One region of the Sporosarcina sp. SAFN-010 genome, then DNA from elsewhere that is predicted to be linked to it. Evidence: riboswitches for the same ligand, from Rfam matches in the RefSeq annotation. Region 1 holds a riboswitch; each other region holds the start of a gene.
What was found. A riboswitch is a leader RNA that binds a small molecule or an ion and turns the genes downstream of it on or off. The one in region 1 is predicted to bind S-adenosylmethionine.
Positions count from the first base shown of each region.

Region 1 (4,888 bases):
TGCTTTCTTCATTTTATAATCTCCTCCAAGTATGTGTTTGATCAAAAAACTAACGTCTCATAACCTTTCTGGAAAACGTGTTTCCTATCCATTGAGCGACTTGGACAAGAATAATTAGAATGACTACCGTAACCAACATGACACTTCCATCGAAACGCTGATATCCGTATGTCATTGCGACGTGTCCCAATCCCCCTCCTCCGACGGTACCTGCCATTGCTGAGAAGTCGATTAAACTAATTGTTACAAATGTTAAACCAAGAATTAGAGGACCGAGAGCCTCTGGTATTAGAACTGTAAAAATGATTTGAAAAGGGCTTGCCCCCATCGCTTTAGCTGCCTCCACAACACCAGGATCTATTCCTACCAAGTTATTTTCCACAATCCTAGCGATTCCAAAAGAGGCTGCAATCGTCATTGGAAAGATAGCCGCCCACGTTCCGATTGTGGAACCTACAACTGCCCTTGTAACAGGACTTAATGCAACAAGGAATATAATGAAGGGAATCGGGCGAATGATATTGATGAGGATATTCAATGTTTGAAACACCCATTGCTTTTCTAAAATATTTCCTTTTCTCGTTACGTAAAGCAGTAAACCGATACTTATTCCTAATATTGAGCCAAAGACGAGCGTTGCAATGACCATGAGAACTGTCTCACCGGTCGACTCTATAATTCTTGGCCAAAATGTGGTCCAATCAACTTTCATGAACAGCAACCTCCTCAATCTCTACGCTTTCCTTCAATGAAGCAATTAGTAGGCTTACAGATTGCTCATCTCCATCGAATGAAACTAACAAATTCCCAAAAAACTTCTCCTGCAGTTCACGTATGGATCCATAAACAATGTTGAAATTCACACCAAACTTTTGAGTGAGCCTTGAGAGAACTGGATCGCCAGCTACTTCACCTTTAAAAATCACTCGATACAGTTTTTTCCCTCCCTTTGCACGCCACTCCTTAAGCAATGCATTTGAAGGTCGATCCTGTTGTACTGACTGGATGAAACGTCTTGTCGTTGGATGCTGTGGATTTGTAAATGTGTCGAATACAGAACCTGTTTCAATCACTTCTCCATCCTCCATCACAGCGACACGATCACATATTTCTTGAATGACATGCATCTCATGTGTGATCAGTAGAATCGTAATTCCAAGCTCCTTGTTCACTTTTTTTAGTAGTCTAAGAATGTCAGCTGTCGTATCCGGGTCTAAAGCTGAGGTAGCCTCATCGCAAATTAATATATCAGGCGATGTAGCGAGTGCTCTTGCGATACCCACCCGCTGTTTTTGACCACCGGAAAGTTGTTCCGGGTAATCATTCGCTTTATCAGACAGTCCCACAAAGTCCAATAGTTCTGCTACTCGCGCAGTCACTTCTTTTTTCGCTACGCCCCCAAGTTTTAGTGGGTATGCCACATTCCCTGCAACCGTTCGGGATGTAAACAAATTAAAGTTCTGAAAAATCATCCCGATTCGACGACGAAGCTTTCTTAGATCTTTTTGAGAAAGTGTTGCTAGGTCTACTCCTTGTACTTGAATAGAACCCGTGGTCGGACGCTCCAGCATATTAACGAGTCGAAGCAATGTACTTTTCCCTGCACCACTAAACCCGATAATTCCGAAGATTTCTCCTTGTGCAACGGACAAACTCACGTCCTTAACCGCCGTCACCTCTCGCTTTCCTAGTTTAAATGTCTTAACCGCCTGTTTAAATTCAATCATGCTGGGCCCCCTTTTCTTACTGTAATGATTCTGTGCAGCAATGAGCGCAGTCATCGAACTTTCTTTTGGTTGAACGAAAAAAGCCCTCTTTTTTCTCATTAGAACGAGAAAAAAGAGGGCTTCAATATAATATGAAACCATCTCCGTTCTCATCTTCCAAATGCATAAAGCATTTGCAGGAATTGGCACAGTGTTCATGTGTAATGAACCCGCTGCCGAGATGTCATAGGGCCTGCCCCTCGATCTCTCTGGATAAGAAAGTGATGTATTGCTATTCGATTGTGCAAGAATTATTTTCAACTATAAAGTGAGTAACACGGAAAGTCAACCTCTTTTTAATTTTAAGAAAGTTTTATGTAAAATACTTTCTAGCCACTCAAAATCTGCAACTTTCATTCACATTTATGTGCGTTTTTCATGTATCTATTATTCATTAAATAGTTTATAGGCTTCGCTATTGACGTTAATTGGAAGACTTGGTATGATAATAGACAGACAAGAGAAAAATGTCGAAATCTGACGAATCACCATTTTACTTTAGGAGGAAACCTGATATGAAATCTACTGGAATCGTACGTAAAGTCGACGAACTTGGTCGTGTAGTTATCCCTATCGAATTACGTCGGACACTCGGCATAGCTCAAAAAGACGCACTAGAAATTTATGTGGATGACGACAAAATCATCTTGAAGAAATACATGCCTAACATGACGTGTTCAGTAACTGGAGAAGTTTCAGATGACAACTTAACACTCATCGATGGTAAACTGATTCTTAGTCCTGAAGGTGCTAAGCAACTTATTGCTGAAATCGAAGACAAAATGTCTTGATTTAATGATTTTATTTCAATAACATCTGTGCCTATTCAAGTAGGCACAGATGTTATTTTTTTATTCAACGTGATATGCCTGGTAAATCTCCCTTTTACTCACACCCCGATCGGCTGAGGTTTCACGAATTGCTTCTTTTGATGTGTATCCTTTTTGTTCTATCAATTGTTCAACGTGTTCAACCGGAGTTAACGCACTCCACCATACTTCCTCAGTTTCTGATTTCACTTCATCTGTACCTTCTACGACTAAACAAAATTCTCCGCGAATCTCTGTTGATTCTGCCCAGTTAAGTGCCTCTTCAACTGTCCCCCTAACAAATTCTTCATAACGTTTTGTTAGTTCTCTCGCAAGTGTAATACGCCGATTCGGTCCAAACTGTTCTTTCAATGCACGCAACGTATCTTTCAATCGATGAGGTGCCTCGTAAAAGAGTAAAGTCTCTTGTCGATTCTGTAACGCTTCCAACTGAATACGACGCTTCTTCTTCTGTCTATCTAAAAAACCGAAAAACAAAAAGGGCTGTGTAGGAATACCAGACGCAACTAATGCACTAATGGCTGCATTCGGCCCAGGTACAGGTACGACTGCATAACCGTCTGCGATTGCTTTTTCTGCAATATCGGCACCAGGATCTGAAATACAAGGCATCCCCGCGTCACTCACGAGCGCAACGGTTTTACCATCTGCCAACAACTCTAAAATCTTTCTCCCCCCCACCTCTAGATTGTGCTCATGGTAACTCATGAAAGGCGTGTCAATTTCAAAGTGATTCGATAACTTCACAGTATTTCTAGTATCCTCAGCCGCAATCATGTCTGCTTCTTTTAAAATGCGGATAGCACGAAAACTCATATCTTCCAAATTCCCAATTGGTGTACCTACTAAATACAGCACACCCTTCTCGTATTCCGCACTTTTTTGTGTAATCATTCGCCTGCCTCCTCTTGTTCCAAATACCGTTCTTTAGCGGGTCGCGTCAACTGTTTGAAACGGTACTCAGCTTGCATCGCTTCCCGCTTCGTCTCAAACTTTTCGTGATGAATGCAACGAACAGGCCTTCTTGCCCTCGTATATTTTGCTCCTTTACCTGAATTATGCATGGCAACCCTACGTTCTATATCCGTTGTGTATCCTCCGTAGTAGGAACCATCCTTACATTCAAGTACATAAAACAGATGGTCATGCTTCTGTTCCATACAACAATTTCCTCACTTCTTCAGTATACGTACCGTCCTGTTGATAAACATATAGCGGCGGAAGTATCTTCAAATCAGGCTTCCCATCTTTCGTCGCTTCGATTAGCAACGTATTCGCTTCCTTTCCTTCTTTCGGATATACAAATTGAATACGCTTCGGCTCCAGCCGATTCGCTCTCATCGAAGTTATAATATCCAGTAACCTTCCTGGACGATGGACAAATGCCGCTTTCCCGCCTTGCTTAAGTAATTCACTCGCAGAACGAACCGCTTGATCGAGAGTCAGTTTTACTTCGTGCCGAGCAATGGTCAGCGGTTCTTTTTGATTTTGTTCACTATTTTCATACGCTTTAAAGTACGGTGGATTGCATGTCACTACATCATATTGATCAAACCCTATTTTAGAGGCGATACCAATGACGTCGTCACATAGCATTGTAATCTGCTGCTCCAGCTGATTATAAGCAATACTACGACTTGCCATATCCGCTAGTTGTTTTTGCAACTCCACCGCTATAATATCCGCTGAGGTTCGTGCACTTAAAAACAGCGGAATTGCGCCATTCCCTGCGCACAAATCCACGATTTTTCCGCGTCTTATGGGCATATAAGCAAAACGTGACAGAAGTACAGCATCTAGTGAAAATGAAAAAACAGATGGGCTCTGGATAATTCGCAGATCTTCTGCAAGTAAGTAATCGAGGCGTTCGTCACCTCGTAATTCAATTGGTTCCATCGGATACTCCTTTAAGAGAATAGTGACTTCATAATATAGAAAAACCGACACCTAGATAGTAATAGGGATCGGCTAAAATTCACAAATTTTGTTTACTTAGAAACGAGAGACAAAACAGACAATCTTCACCTTTACGGGTGCTTCCATAATGGACATTGCACACGTGGAATCCCTCATTATAAATACGAGCCAAATTGTCTACGCCTTCGCCAACGTCTGCCCGTTGCGAGCGTTCTGCGTTTTTTTTGTCAGTAGCAGCTTGTTGATCCAACTCGTCCAGACGTGCGCGCAGATGATGATTCTCAAGTTGAAGTGAATGGTTTTCTTCCGTCATCTTGGCAACAAAACCGATTATTTCACGGAATTGCTTGTGCATAGAGTCGAGTTGTTGTTCGT
Region 1 is NZ_JBPFDS010000017.1:40,832-45,719, forward strand. It holds gene ACR65F_RS15795 (MetQ/NlpA family ABC transporter substrate-binding protein) at 1-12, opposite strand, end outside; gene ACR65F_RS15800 (methionine ABC transporter permease) at 50-712, opposite strand; gene ACR65F_RS15805 (methionine ABC transporter ATP-binding protein) at 702-1,727, opposite strand; SAM riboswitch class I at 1,874-1,986, opposite strand; gene abrB (transition state genes transcriptional regulator AbrB) at 2,282-2,557, shown strand; gene rsmI (16S rRNA (cytidine(1402)-2'-O)-methyltransferase) at 2,618-3,490, opposite strand; gene ACR65F_RS15820 (GIY-YIG nuclease family protein) at 3,487-3,756, opposite strand; gene ACR65F_RS15825 (tRNA1(Val) (adenine(37)-N6)-methyltransferase) at 3,740-4,492, opposite strand; gene yabA (DNA replication initiation control protein YabA) at 4,572-4,888, opposite strand, start outside.

Region 2 (4,888 bases), on a different contig from region 1:
TTGCTCAAGTGGCGGACGGCGATCTGTCAGGAGAAGTTGGGCAGGTCCGAAATCGTGATGAGATCGGAGAACTCGCATTGTATGTGAATCGGATGTCGAACAATCTTAAGGATATGATTGAACAAGTCTCGAATGCATCTATGCAAGTGGCAGCGACTTCAGAGGAGTTGTCCGCGAGCAGCGAGGAAACGAGTCGTTCAGTTGAACACGTTTCAGAGGCTATCCAGGAGTTAGCAAGCGGGGTTGACGGACAACTGGAACAAACTGAAACAGCCAATCAAGCAGCCGCTACCTTGTCTTCAGACATGGAGCATGTCACAAAAGAGATGGAGCAAGCAGGGAAGACGGTGCAATCCACTGTTCAACTTGCCCATGAAGGATCCGGATCAGTGACACGTGTCGTGAATCATATGGAATCCATTCAGCATGAAACAGATTCTGCTTTCAATTATGTCAACCAGCTTGGTAGTAAATCTGCAGAAATCGGAAAAATTGCTGGAATGATTACGGATGTCGCAGAACAAACGAATCTACTTGCTCTAAATGCAGCAATTGAAGCTGCGCGTGCCGGAGAGAACGGAAGAGGATTTGCAGTGGTTGCTGATGAGGTTCGAAAACTCGCAGAGCAATCCTCGAACGCCGCTACTCAAGTAGGTACACTCATTGCGGCGATTCAGGAAGACATCGGGTATTCCGTCACAGCTATTGGAAAAGGAAATCAAGCAGTGAAAGAAGGAGCGAATCTCGTTCAAGAGACAGGACAGACCTTCCAACAAATTTCCGAAGCGATTACTAGCATTTCTGCTCAAATTGAAGATGTAACGAATAGTACCGAGAGAAACCGGATGGAGTCTGGACGTATTGCAGCAGTCATTGAACAGACCGCTACCATTGCGATGGATTCAGCAAATCATACGGAGAATATTGCAGCGACAGCCGAACAGCAAACTGCTTCCATGGAAGAAATCGCAGCTGCTTCAGAAACATTGGCCGAAATGGCACAAGGTTTGCAGGAGACGGTTCGTCGATTTAAGTTGTAATATAACAAATTTAAACTGTCCCTTTAAGCTCATAAGAGTCTGAAAGGGACAGTTTTTGTATGGTCCAAGTGTTATGAGCAAAATAGTTAAGAGTTAAATGAGTATATGCTATCCTTACATGGTAATTGAAATTCATTATCAGAAGGAGTTACTTAAGATGACAATACGAGTAAAAGCGATTATCGGAAGTACAAGCTCGACTTCCTACAATAAAAGATTGGTGAACTTCATGAAAAAACGTTATGCTGATCGTTTGGACATTACGTTAGTTTCGATTAATGATGTGGAAATGTTTTCGGTCGATCATGAAAGTGAACCGCCTACAAATGTTCGTGCATTTAAAGAGAATGTAAAAGATTCGGATGCTGTGTTATTTGCAGTTCCTGAATATAACTTCTCCATCCCTGGCGCTATGAAAAATGCGTTAGACTGGTTATCCCGTGGAGGAGAAGCGACATTACGTGATAAGCCTGCATTCATCGTAGGTTCATCAATGGGCGTGTTCGGTAGTGTGCGAGCGCAAATCCATTTACGCGAGATTTTGTCCAACCCAGGTCTTTCTCCACTGATTTTGCCAAACAATGAAGTGTACATTGGGTCTATTCACCAGAAGTTGAATGATCAAGATGAGTTAACAGACGAATCGACAGTTGCCTTCTTGGATTCTGTAGTTGACAACTTCGTGGACTTCTACGAGCGCATGACAGAAATGCATGCATCGAAAAAAGCATAATAAAAACAAGCATTCTGTGTAAAACTGCAGAATGCTTGTTTTTTGTTAGGGGAGAATTGCGAAAGAGCGCACAGGGAATCCCGATGCCTTTTCAGGTTTTGGAACGATATTAAAGATGATAGCCCCTTTTGTCGGGAGTTTGTCTAAATTCGTCAAGAGTTCGACTTGGTACGTATCTTGTTCAAGTACGTAGTATTCTCCATGGAGCGCTCCATTTTTTCGGAAGTCTGCAGCAGAATCGGTGTCAAATGTTTCGTGTCCAACGGCTTTTACTCCCCGGTCCTCAAAAAGGAATTTCAACGCATCCAATCCCCAGCCTGGAATTCTGTTATTTCCATCTGCATCTTTATTGCAGAAACTTTGCGAATCTGGCCAGCGTTTGCTCCAGTCAGTACGGAGTGCTACGAATGAGCCTGCTTCGATCGTCCCGTGTTCTTTTTCGAAGTCTAATAAATCGTTTTTCGAACAAGTAAAATCATGATCAGCTTCCGCATCTTTCGATTTGTCGACAACGATTAATGGAAGGACGAGCTCTTTTAACTCGAGTTCTTCTAAGTAGCGAGTGTCCCGGACAAAGTGGATGGGTGCATCGATATGGGTTCCGTATTGACCTGCAAAGCTGAATTGCTGTGCAAAGAAACCGTCATCGTGGTTAAAAAGCGTTTTGAACTCAGCATCTTCAAACATGAAGAAGTGTGGAGATGTTGGACCGAATGTATGAGTGAGGTCCACCCATTCTTTTGCCTTTAACGTAGTGAGTGCAGTTAACAAATCCGTTTGTGTTTGTGTTGTCATCTCATTCCCGCCTTTTCTTTAGTGCCGAAAACCGGCTATTTTATACAAAAAGAAGACCCTCTTATGACTAATAGAGGGCCTTCTGCGCATACTGCATGAAGTCAGCTCTCATCTCGAGATGCATCTGCACCTCCTGGAATTAGCACCTCGGCCTTAATGGCTGGTTGCTGAGACATCGTAGGGCCAGTCCCTCCGTCTCTCTTGATAAGAAATGTTTATTGAATTGTTTGAAAAATGATTATTCTGATAGTACCATGCCTTCTTATTGAAAGCAATAGGGACCAGATGATTTCTTTCTCTGGGGAATTTGATATACTTACATATAGTTTGGAAATAGTTCAGTGGGCATCCTTAAAGGGCGGGATTTGTTTTGCTAAGACGTGTTATTGGAGGAGCTGTTGGACCAGAAGTATTTAACGAATGGTCAACTGAATGAGTTATAAGGAAGACGAGAAAGGGTAAGTAACGTTATAAGTGGTCTACATAACCTATTGGAAGAGGCGAATTAGTGTGAGCTCAAACTATACAGATGATAGCTTTGCATTACATACAGATTTATATCAAATCAATATGATGGAAACGTACTGGGCTGAAGGCATCCATAACAAAAAAGCGATTTTTGAGCTGTATTTCAGAAAATTGCCGTTTGGAAACGGTTATGCAATTTTTGCCGGACTAGAGCGTGTACTCAATTATTTAAGAGATCTGAAATTCACTGATAGTGATATCGCATATTTAAAAAACGAATTGCACTATAAAGAAGATTTTCTCGATTATTTAAAGGACGTCCGTTTTACGGGGAATCTCTATTCCATGAAAGAAGGAGAAACCGTATTTGGAAACGAACCAATTCTGCGAGTTGAAACAACCTTAGCAGAGGCGCAGCTTATTGAGACGGCACTCTTAAATATCGTCAATTACCAAACGTTGATTGCTACAAAGGCAAGTCGTATAAAGCAAGTCGTGAAAGACGAAGTGGTGATGGAGTTCGGTAGTCGTCGTGCACAAGAAATGGATGCGGCTGTTTGGGGAGCTCGTGCTGCAGTAATTGGAGGCGTAGAAGCAACCAGTAATGTGCGCGCTGGCAAGCTATTCGGTATCCAGGCGAGCGGCACGCATGCCCATTCCCTCGTGCAAGCTTACAAAAGTGAATACAAAGCGTTTCACTCATACGCCAAACGTCATCGTGACTGTGTCTTCCTTGTTGATACGTATAACACGTTAAAAATTGGCGTGCCGACTGCTATTAAAGTGGCGAAAGAACTCGGAGATACCATTAACTTCATAGGCATTCGTCTAGATAGTGGAGACATCGCATTTTTGTCAAAAGAAGCGCGACGTATGTTGGATGAGGCAGGATTTAAGGATGCGAAAATCGTTGTGTCGAATGATTTGGATGAATACACGATTCTCAACTTGAAAGCTCAAGGGGCACAAGTGGATATTTGGGGAATCGGAACAAAACTCATTACCGCATATGACCAACCAGCGCTAGGTGCTGTCTACAAGCTCGTTGCGATCGAAGGCGAAAATGGTGAGATGGTGGATACCATCAAGATATCATCCAATGCTGAAAAAGTGACAACGCCTGGACGAAAGAAGTTATATCGGATTATTGATAAAGAAAATGGAAAAGCTGAGGGAGATTACATCACGATGTATGATGAGGATCCTAATGCAGAAAAGCGTATTAAAATGTTCCATCCCGTTCATACATTCATCTCTAAGTTTGTAACGAATTTTGAAGCCAGAGACCTTCATGAAAAAGTCATCGACAATGGACAAGTGATTTATGAAGTGCCTTCAACTCAAGAAATTCAACAATATGCCAAAGACAACTTGAATTTGTTATGGGATGAATACAAACGATCCCTGAATCCGGAAGAGTATCCTGTCGATTTAAGTCAGAAATGTTGGGATAATAAAATGAGGAATATTCAAGAAGTCCAGGAGATGGTAAGCGACTTCATAAATGAATAGGAGGGATCAGGTATGAATAACTTACAACAGCAAATTATTCAAGAATTACGTGTGTTACCAGAAATCGATCCTCAAAAAGAAGTACGGGTCTCAGTGGATTTCCTAAAGTCGTATTTGAAGAAAAACACGTTTTTAGAAGGCTACGTACTTGGGATTTCCGGAGGTCAAGACTCGACTCTTGCTGGAAAGCTCGCACAGGTGGCAGTAGATGAATTGAATTCAGAAGTTGGTACGGATCGCTATAAGTTCGTCGCAGTCCGGTTGCCGTATGGCACGCAATTTGACGAAGATGATTGTCAGGATGCATTGCGCTTCATAAAACCTACTAGTACGTATACCG
Region 2 is NZ_JBPFDS010000005.1:611-5,498, reverse strand. It holds gene ACR65F_RS07480 (methyl-accepting chemotaxis protein) at 1-1,040, shown strand, start outside; gene ACR65F_RS07475 (NADPH-dependent FMN reductase) at 1,198-1,773, shown strand; gene ACR65F_RS07470 (cyclase family protein) at 1,819-2,568, opposite strand; SAM riboswitch class I at 2,674-2,779, opposite strand; gene ACR65F_RS07465 (nicotinate phosphoribosyltransferase) at 3,079-4,548, shown strand; gene nadE (NAD(+) synthase) at 4,561-4,888, shown strand, end outside.
Region 2: linked by a shared signal. The riboswitch ahead of ACR65F_RS07470 (cyclase family protein) and the one ahead of ACR65F_RS15805 (methionine ABC transporter ATP-binding protein) in region 1 are both predicted to bind S-adenosylmethionine.

Region 3 (4,888 bases), on a different contig from region 1:
TCATACTTGGATCGTACAAAAGTGGTTCGATTCCTGAGACGGTATGTCCATGCGTTTCTGCAGGGAGCGGACGTGGAGTTTTGCCATCTACTGCCCGGCGGATTGCTTGAATATGTGCAGGTGTCGTCCCACAACAGCCTCCAACAATATTCAGCCAACCTTTGTCCGCAAATCCTTCCAGCTTTTTCGATAGCGATTCAGGCGATTCATGATAATGACCTTCTTCATCAGGTAACCCTGCGTTTGGATAGCAACTGACGAATCCTGTCGCGAGCTCTGACAGCGAGCGTAAATGATCTGTCATGAATTCGGGTCCCGTAGCACAGTTCAGTCCGACTGAAAGGGGGTTAATATGCTCTATTGAAACGTAAAATGCTTCAATACTTTGTCCGGCTAATGTCGTACCCATCGGTTCAATCGTCCCGGATATCATCACTGGGAGTTCCCGTCCAGTTTCTTTAAAGGCTCGACGGATTCCGATCGTCCCAGCTTTGACATTCAACATGTCTTGACTGGTTTCCATTAAGAGGAGATCTGAGCCTCCGTCGATTAACCCTTTCGCCTGAACGTAGAAATCGTTTGCCAACTGGTCAAACGTAATCCCACCTGTCACGGACAGCGTCTTAGTCGTCGGCCCCATGGCTCCCGCAACGAATCGAGGACGATCAGGTGTCGAAAACTCATCTGCTGCAGCACGCGCAAGTTCTGCTCCGCGACGGTTAATCACATCCGCTTCACTACCTAAATCATAATCGTCTAACACGACAGGTGTACCACCGAACGTATTCGTACAGATGATATCAGCACCAGCCTCTAAGTATTCTCTATGAATTCGGGTCAACACATCGGGTTTTGTCAGATTCAAATATTCATTGCATCCTTCATACTCTTCACCGCCGAAGTCATCCGCTGCTAGATCAGCATTTTGTAGCATCGTGCCCATTGCTCCATCCATCACGAGAATACGTTTCTTCAATTCATCTTTAATTTGTTGTGGCATGGTGCACCTCTCTTTCTCTTATAGCGTCAATCTGGTTGATATAGTGCACGAGTTCGACAGTCATGTCATAACGTAAAAATGGAGTAATTAAGTAAATCCCGTTAAATAAAGAAGCTGCTGTGTCGATGAGTTCTCTAGCAATTTGTATACCTTCTGCAGTCGCCGCTTCACGATCATCCCCACATGCTCTCATGCGCTCCAGCACTTCATCAGACAACTTGATGCCTGGTACTTCATGATGCAGGAATTCAGCGTTACGAATATTCGTCAACGGCATGATTCCGATGAAAATCGGAGTATCTAAATGTTTGACGGCTTCATGAATTTCAATAATTTTTTCTTTCGTATAGACAGGTTGTGTGATGAAGTAATCAGCACCGCATTCAATTTTTTTCTCAAGACGTTTAACAGCTCGCTCGACGACCCGGACGTTCGGGTTGAAAGCTCCCGCTACTGAAAAGTTTGCCTTTTTACGTAAAGGACGACCGGAGAATGATATCCCTTCATTCAACTTTTTAATGAGTTGGAAGAGTTCTAGGCTAGAAACGTCATAAACGTCTGTTGCCCCAGGAAAGTCCCCAATCTTAGTTGGATCGCCTGTCACAGCTAAAATATCATGTATGCCAAGTGCGTCCAGCCCCATTAAGTGAGACTGAAGCCCAATCAAATTATGATCCCTGCAAGTGATATGGACGAGAGGGCGGACATCATCTTGATGTTTTACAAGAGACGCCATAGCTAGATTGCTAATCCGTGGGGAAGCTAGAGAATTATCGGCCATCGTCACAGCGTGTGCTCCAGCTGCTTGAAGTTGACGAGCTCCTTCGAAATAATTTTCAGTTTCCAAGTGTCGTGGCGTATCCAATTCAACAAGAATCGTACGCTCACGCTGAGCCTTTATGTGTAACGGCTCATAGCGAGTCGGTTCCGCATCTCGAATAACAATCGGCTTATGTGGAATAACGGCTTTTTCCGTAATGGGTGCAAGATTCGCCAATTGAGATTTCACAGCGACAATGTGCGCAGGAGTCGTTCCGCAACACCCACCGATTAGCCGAACCCCTTCATCCCGTAATAACCGTGCAGCGCGACCGTAATAATCCGTTTCAGAGACATAGACAATCCGTCCGTCTTCAACGTCTAGCAAACTCGCATTTGGATACGCAGATAAAAATGCCTTCTCAGGGAGTTCGACCCCTTCAAATGCTTGGATCGTATGGTACGGGCCTAGTCTGCAGTTCACACCTACGACATCCGCGCCAAATGCTTCTAACTGATGTAAAGCGTCATTCAATCGCAACCCATTCTGTAAGACGCCAGGTTCATGCATGGATACTTGTGCGATTAGTGGAATATCGGTCTGTTGACGGAGGTGCTTAACTACTGCAGAAAGCTCTTCAAAGTCATAATAAGTTTCCAGCAATAATCCGTCTGGATCACCGGCAAGCAGTGGTTCCGCTTGCTGTTGAACAATTGAGAGGACTTCATCTATGGTTGCATCGCTTTTACGAATACTACGGATGCCACCGATTGTACCGAGCACATATTGACCACCTGGAGCTGCAGCACGCTTGGCGATCGCAATTCCAGCTTCGTTAAATTCTTTTACACGATGCTCCAGTCCATAGCGAGCAAGCTTATAAGAGTTGGCACTGTACGTATTGGTTTGAATAATGTCTGCACCTGCATGTATATATTGTTCATGGATTCCTTGAATAACATCCGGCTTTTCTATATTTAATTGTTCATAGCAAAAGTCGAGTCCATCCGCATAGAGTAACGTTCCCATTGCACCATCAGCTGTCAGAACTTCTGTTTTTAATCGCTCAAGTAATTTCATTTCCCTATCATCCTTTCTTACGGCAGAGCGATGAAGCAGAGAATAATAAAAAAGCCTTCTACGTACGAAGAAGGCTTTGTCATATCAATGATTGTCTCCTCCTCATCTGCCGGACTACAAACATCCGCTGGAAGTAGCACCTGACCATATGGCTGGTTGCTGAAGCATCGACGGGCCAGATCCCTACGCTTCTCTTGATAAGAATGACTATTAAGTTGTGTGAATAATTTAACATATCATACCGTTGTTTGAGAGTTCCGTCAATAGATAATGTGTGAAGTGAACTGGGAGTTACCTAGTGTATGTGGTAAACTGTACGTACATGCAGGAAAGGGGATTGCTATGAGGGCGTTCAAATTTGTTATCCCGATGGTGTTATTAGTCGGTGGAGTTGCCTGGGTTATGCTCAACAAAAACTTTACAGACGTGCCCGTCATGTCTCGTTTTTATATTACACTTGGCGCAATGGTTTTGAGTGGTGTCATTTCCTTTTTCCTATTCCCTAAAGATGAAGGGAAAAGACGATAAACTGACAGAGAATGACTGTCAGTTTTATTATTGCTCGGATTTGGGTTAACCTTAAAATATATTAGGTTGACACATTGAGTTCTTCCTTTTATTCTATAACTATATAGTAAAAGGGGTGTTATAAATGGGAACAACAGCAACTATGAAACCAAACCGTTCGAAGACGATGATCGGAACGCTTGGACTTGTCTACTCAGCAATGTTTGCCGCATTGATGATGATTGGAGCTAATATTACATACTTTTTACCGGCCTTATCAGTAAGTGGCGTGCCAATTACACTGCAAACTTTCTTTGCTGTATTAGCAGGACTATTACTCGGAAGCCGATATGGGGCGGTCTCAATGACAGTCTACATGGCAATAGGTCTTGCAGGTGCACCGGTATTTGCGAAATTTAGTGGAGGTTTCGGTGAAATTGTCAGCCCGTTGTTCGGATTTATCCTTTCTTTTATTTTAGTTGCATACATCGCCGGCAAGATTGTAGAAAAGAACAGCACCGTAACAGGATTTGTTATCGCGGCACTTGTCGGATGTGTCATTAATTACCTGATCGGAACAAACTGGATGTTTGCTGCGTACAAGCTATGGGCGGCGGCACCGGATGCGTTCACGTACAAAATAGCATGGATTTGGATGCTGCCACCTTTACCTAAAGACATTATTCTCTCTGTATTGGCAGGAGTGTTCGGCCATCGAATGGCGCGCATTCTTAGAATGCGTCGCTCTATTTAACCACGCAAACCGATTTCTCAATTATAGAGAAATCGGTTTTTTCGTGTCCTATCAAAAAATGAAACGTTTTAGATGTGTCTTCCGTATAAGAGGAAGACCTTAAAAAACGGAAGGAAGACATGTGCATGATTCACTTACTCTTATTTTCTCTAATCGCAGGCATTATTGCCGCACTGCTGGCCGTCCCGCTGCATAGACGTGTCGGTTCGGAAGAAAAAGCAAATAGTTCCGGTTTCATGGTAGTACTACTCATTATTATTGCTGTAGTGATTGCGGTAGGCCTCTCTATTTTCTATTACACAACAAATCTAGACCAGCATTGGTCCTCGTTATGGGTTCTTTTACTCGCTGCAGCGATACTTGGAACAATATTAGATGGTGGGGTGTATCGGAAGGCAAAGGGTATCGTTGCAGGACTCGCGATCCTTGCAGGCATTTATATCCTCACCGCCCCATTATTAAATGCGGACACCAAGTACAAAGCGGTTGAAATGGATCAGCAAATAGAAATTGAAGCATTTGACGAAACTCAGACACCAGCGAGCGTGCCACCTAAATTTGCACGTAACAAAATGAAAAAAGCATTCGGGCAAGTACCGAATACAAGTTATTACGACCTTGGTCATTTACAAATTCAAAAGGTGAAAGATGATTATGTATATATTGCACCAGTCGAATTTTCAGGTTTTTTCAAATGGTGGAATGGCAAGACGACGCCTGGTTATTTCCGCATGAGCGCCACGGACTCTGCGGATAATCCGAAGTTTGTATCGTCGGAAATGACGTA
Region 3 is NZ_JBPFDS010000008.1:89,749-94,636, forward strand. It holds gene metH (methionine synthase) at 1-1,000, opposite strand, end outside; gene ACR65F_RS10650 (bifunctional homocysteine S-methyltransferase/methylenetetrahydrofolate reductase) at 984-2,840, opposite strand; SAM riboswitch class I at 2,940-3,044, opposite strand; gene ACR65F_RS10655 (hypothetical protein) at 3,183-3,368, shown strand; gene ACR65F_RS10660 (biotin transporter BioY) at 3,493-4,101, shown strand; gene ACR65F_RS10665 (hypothetical protein) at 4,227-4,888, shown strand, end outside.
Region 3: linked by a shared signal. The riboswitch ahead of ACR65F_RS10650 (bifunctional homocysteine S-methyltransferase/methylenetetrahydrofolate reductase) and the one ahead of ACR65F_RS15805 (methionine ABC transporter ATP-binding protein) in region 1 are both predicted to bind S-adenosylmethionine.

Region 4 (4,888 bases), on a different contig from region 1:
ACTATTATGGCTATCCAAAATGTACAACATGTAAAAAGGCTGAAAAGTGGCTGAAAGAAAATGATATTTCTTACGAAGCATCCAACATTGCTGAACAGCCACCGAGCGAACAAGCATTGAAAGAAATGATCACTAGTTCTGAAATGCCATTGAAGAAGTTCTTTAACACGAGTGGCATGAAATATCGTGAACTCGGTTTAAAGGACAAGCTTGCTACTATGAGTGAGGATGAACAAATCCAATTGCTAGCGTCTGACGGCATGCTCATTAAGCGTCCACTTGTGACTGATGGTAAAACGACTACTGTCGGGTTCAATGAGCAAACGTTTGCAGAAACGTGGAAGGCATAACTTCATTTCTTGTCTTTCAAAGGTACCTGTGGCAAAATAGAATCAAGTATAACAATTATTAGTTGGAGGGGAATAGAATGAGCACACCACAAGGTTTGAAGTATTCTGAAGAGCACGAATGGGTTAAAGAAGAAGACGGTAAATACCGAATTGGTATTACACACTTTGCACAATCTGAGCTTGGTGATATCGTGTTCGTTGAATTGCCATCTGTTGGCGACGAATTGAAATCAGACGAGCCATTCGGTAGCGTTGAATCTGTAAAAACGGTTTCAGAACTATATGCACCAATCAGCGGTAAAGTCGTTGAAGTGAACGAAGATTTAGAGGACAGCCCTGAGCTTGTCAACGAATCTCCTTACGAGGGTGCTTGGATGGTAGTTGTGGAAGCAACGAAACCAGCTGAACTGGATGAGCTTATGACTCCTGAAGACTACGACAAAATGACTGTCGGAGAATAATACTAAAAGGCGCCGACTATCCGGCGTCTTTTATATTTTCTATTGAAATAGAGTGTCAACAGTGTTGATTTACGTTTCAGGCGGACGCGGGCCTACAGGAAGTAGGTCATGCAACCGTTGCGGCAGGACGCCGCGTACTTAGGTTGTTTCCTTGAACTTCCCCCAGGAGTCGCCGCCTTACACTTCAATCAACGAGATTTTTTGCATCTAGTGACGTCATCAACAGCTATCTAGATTCATCAGGGATCTTTAGTCCCTATATGCTATTTTTAGAGTGAAGGTGATAGGCATGAATGAATGGACATATAGTGAGTGGAAAGAACTCGCTGATCGAGAAGAGCTGGCGGCATTCTATTTGTATACACCGCTATGCGGAACGTGTGCAGTGGCCAGCAAAATATTGAATGTCGTAACAGAGATGAAGCCAAGTCTTCCAATTGGAAAAGCTAACTTAAACTATGTTGAAGAACTGGCGACAGAATACCAGGTTGAAAGCGTACCGTGCCTGCTCATCAAGCGAAAAGGCGAGCAAGCTGAGAAAGTCTATGCCTTTCAATCGGTTCAAAATATTCTCGAAAAGCTTAGTTGACACTCCTAAATCGCTATGGTATAACTAAAAGCAACCAATTGAATAACTGACTCTTATAAAGAGAGGTGGAGGGGAGAACCCTGTGAAGCCCGGCAACCGTCAATTTAATTGAAATGGTGCCAAGTCACACAAAGCGTATGCTTTGAAAGATGAGAGATCGGATGAACGCCATGAATTCTTATGCGTACGCCTTTCTGTGAATCTGCAGGAAGGCGTTTTTAATTTAATTATATATGTTGAAGTGAAAATCACCATCGGTTCAGACATTTTAGTTGTTTGGAGCGAGAGTTGTTACGGAGAACAACTTTTGCGAGTAAAAGCGAAGCGTTAGGAGCAGGGTGCTGATGCCTTAATTTCTGCAAAGGGCTCAGAAATATGGCCAATCGAATTCTTCGTGGTTCGATTGGCTGAAATCGAGCCCCTCGGAAAGCGTCCGCCTGGAGAGGAAAACAACGGCAAGTGGTCGGATTGTTTAATTTAACTTATATAGCGATTAGTATTGGACAGAATGAAAAGCAGTGAGGTGGGTGTCGAATGATTCAATTAGCAAATGTCAACAAACGATTTGGGACCTCAAGCACTGCGATTACTGCAGTTGACGGAGTAAACCTAACGATTGAAGAAGGAAAAATATACGGCATTATCGGGTATAGTGGTGCTGGTAAAAGTACGCTAATTCGATTGCTCAATGGGTTGGAACAACCAACAGACGGTTCTGTCGAAGTAAACGGTCGTAAGATTTCATCCATAGGTGGAAAAGAACTTCGTCAAGCCCGTCAAAAAATCAGTATGATCTTCCAACATTTTAACTTGCTTTGGTCTCGTACCGTAAAAGAGAACATTACATTCCCTTTAGAAATAGCAGGAGTTAAAAAGGCAGAGAGAGAGCGGAAAGCAGCGGAATTGATAGAGCTCGTAGGCTTAGCAGGACGTGAAAATGCCTATCCATCCCAATTGTCGGGTGGACAGAAACAACGTGTCGGAATTGCCCGGGCACTCGCGAACGACCCTGAAGTGCTCTTATGTGACGAAGCAACGTCCGCACTCGATCCAGAAACGACTGATGCGATTTTAGACTTGTTGACAAGCATTAACGAAAGGCTTGGATTAACAATTGTCCTCATCACGCACGAAATGCACGTCATCCGGAAAATCTGTCATGAAGTCGCAGTGATGGAAGCAGGACGTGTTGTAGAAACTGGAGACGTACTACAACTGTTCCAGTCACCGAAAGAACAGATAACAAAACGATTCGTTTCGCAAGTGACTGAACCGGAAGATGCGAAGAAAGTGATGTCGCTCATGCGTCAGGATTATCCGGATGGCACACTTGTCAAACTAGCGTTTGTTGGGGAACGTACAGAGCAACCCGTACTCGCTAGTTTAATAAGAGAGTATCCAGTGGATGTCAGTATTCTTCAAGGAAACATCTCGCAAACTCGTGGCGGTGCATACGGGACAATGATTTTACAAATAACAGGTGAACCAGAGGCAACCGCAAATGCAATTCAATATTTACATGAACAAGGTGTCCAGACGGAGGTGTTTGAGAAATGATTGAAACGTATTTCCCGAACGTGGACTGGGCAAAAATGTGGGAAGCAACAGTAGAAACACTTTATATGACGTCTGTCTCAACCATATTCACTTTCATCATCGGGCTAGCACTTGGGATCCTTCTTTTCCTAACCGGTCCAGGCCATATATGGGCAAACAAGCTAGTTAACTTGCTAACGGGATCAATTGTTAACATTTTCAGATCGATTCCTTTCATTATATTGATCATCCTTCTAATTCCGTTTACTAAGTTTCTAATCGGAACAATCAGAGGCCCAGAAGCTGCAATGCCGGCATTGATTATTGGAGCTGCTCCGTTTTACGCAAGAATGGTACTGATTGCGCTGCAGGAAATTGACAAAGGTGTTCTAGAAGCAGCACGCTCGATGGGTGCAAAAACCTCAACTATCATTTTTAAAGTATTATTGCCAGAGTCGATGCCCGCTTTAATCTCCGGGATTACAGTGACAGCAATCGCACTTGTTGGCTACACGGCGATGGCAGGAATTATCGGCGCTGGAGGACTAGGAACACTTGCCTTCCTAGACGGATTCCAGCGAAGCCGAGAAGACGTCACACTCGTTTCAACAATCTTGATCCTAATCGTCGTCTTCATCCTACAATTTGCAGGAGACTTCGCCGTCAAAAAGCTCGACAAACGATAACACAGGGAAAAACAGGCATGCCTGTCTACTATATAAGTGGTTTGATGAATTAAAACTGATGCCTGGCATCTCCGTTGATAGGAGTGGAAGGCGGCGACTCCTGTGGGAAAGTTCATGGAAACAACCTAAGTACGCGGCGTCCTGCCGCAACGGTTGCATGACCTACTTCCTGTAGGCCCGCGTCCGCCTGCAACGGAAATCAACACTGTTCGTTATCAAATCTAAAAAAACAGAAAAGGGAAGTGGAATGGATGAAAAAGTTTTTAACAGGAATTTTACTAGCAGTACTTGTATTAGCACTTGCAGCATGTGGTTCAAAAGACGACAAAGATGGAAACGCAAGCGGTTCTGATGAAGACGTAAAAGTCATTAAAGTTGGCGCATCCAACGTTCCACACGCAGAAATTCTGGAAGAAGCAAAGCCGCTATTGAAAGAAAAAGGCTATGACTTGGAGATTGAACCGTATCAGGATTATGTATTACCGAACCAAGATCTTGATTCTGGAGACCTGGACGCAAACTACTTCCAGCACATCCCTTACATGGAAACACAAATTGCGGACCACGGATATGACTTCACAAACGCAGGCAGCATTCATATCGAGCCAATCGGTGTCTATTCTAAGAAATACAAATCACTAGACGAACTTCCGGATGGCGCTACAATCCTTATCAGTAACTCGGTTGCTGACCACGGTCGTGTTCTTGCGATGCTTGAAGCAGAAGGTCTTATCAAGCTTAAAGACGGTGTGGATAAGACAAAAGCTGAAGTGAAAGATATCGTGGATAACCCGAAAAACATCAAGTTCGACGCAAACTATGAAGCAGCACTTCTTCCACAAATGTTCGACAGCGAAGAAGGCGATGCAGTACTGATCAACTCGAACTACGCAATTGATGCAGGCATCAACCCAATGGAGGATTCTATTGCACTTGAAGAATCTGATTCTCCATATGTGAACATCCTTGCAGTGAATACAGGGGATGAAGACAAACCAGCTATCAAAGCACTTGTCGAAGTTCTAACTTCAAAAGAGATCCAAGACTTCATCCTCGATGAGTGGAAAGGTTCAGTCGTACCAGTTACTAAATAATATAGAAGCAACCCCTCATCTTGAGTTTACAAAGATGAGGGGTTTTTTGGATAAAAAATAGGACTGATTTTTAAAGCGTTTTCATGTATGATAGAGAGAGTTTTACTAATTCAACGCACGAAAGGGGTTTCGAAAATGAAATTTAAAATAGGACTTATATGGAGAATTGTCA
Region 4 is NZ_JBPFDS010000015.1:10,123-15,010, forward strand. It holds gene ACR65F_RS15000 (arsenate reductase family protein) at 1-350, shown strand, start outside; gene gcvH (glycine cleavage system protein GcvH) at 428-811, shown strand; gene ACR65F_RS15010 (thioredoxin family protein) at 1,101-1,400, shown strand; SAM riboswitch class I at 1,451-1,556, shown strand; gene ACR65F_RS15015 (methionine ABC transporter ATP-binding protein) at 1,935-2,957, shown strand; gene ACR65F_RS15020 (methionine ABC transporter permease) at 2,954-3,622, shown strand; gene ACR65F_RS15025 (MetQ/NlpA family ABC transporter substrate-binding protein) at 3,874-4,716, shown strand; gene ACR65F_RS15030 (dicarboxylate/amino acid:cation symporter) at 4,852-4,888, shown strand, end outside.
Region 4: linked by a shared signal. The riboswitch ahead of ACR65F_RS15015 (methionine ABC transporter ATP-binding protein) and the one ahead of ACR65F_RS15805 (methionine ABC transporter ATP-binding protein) in region 1 are both predicted to bind S-adenosylmethionine.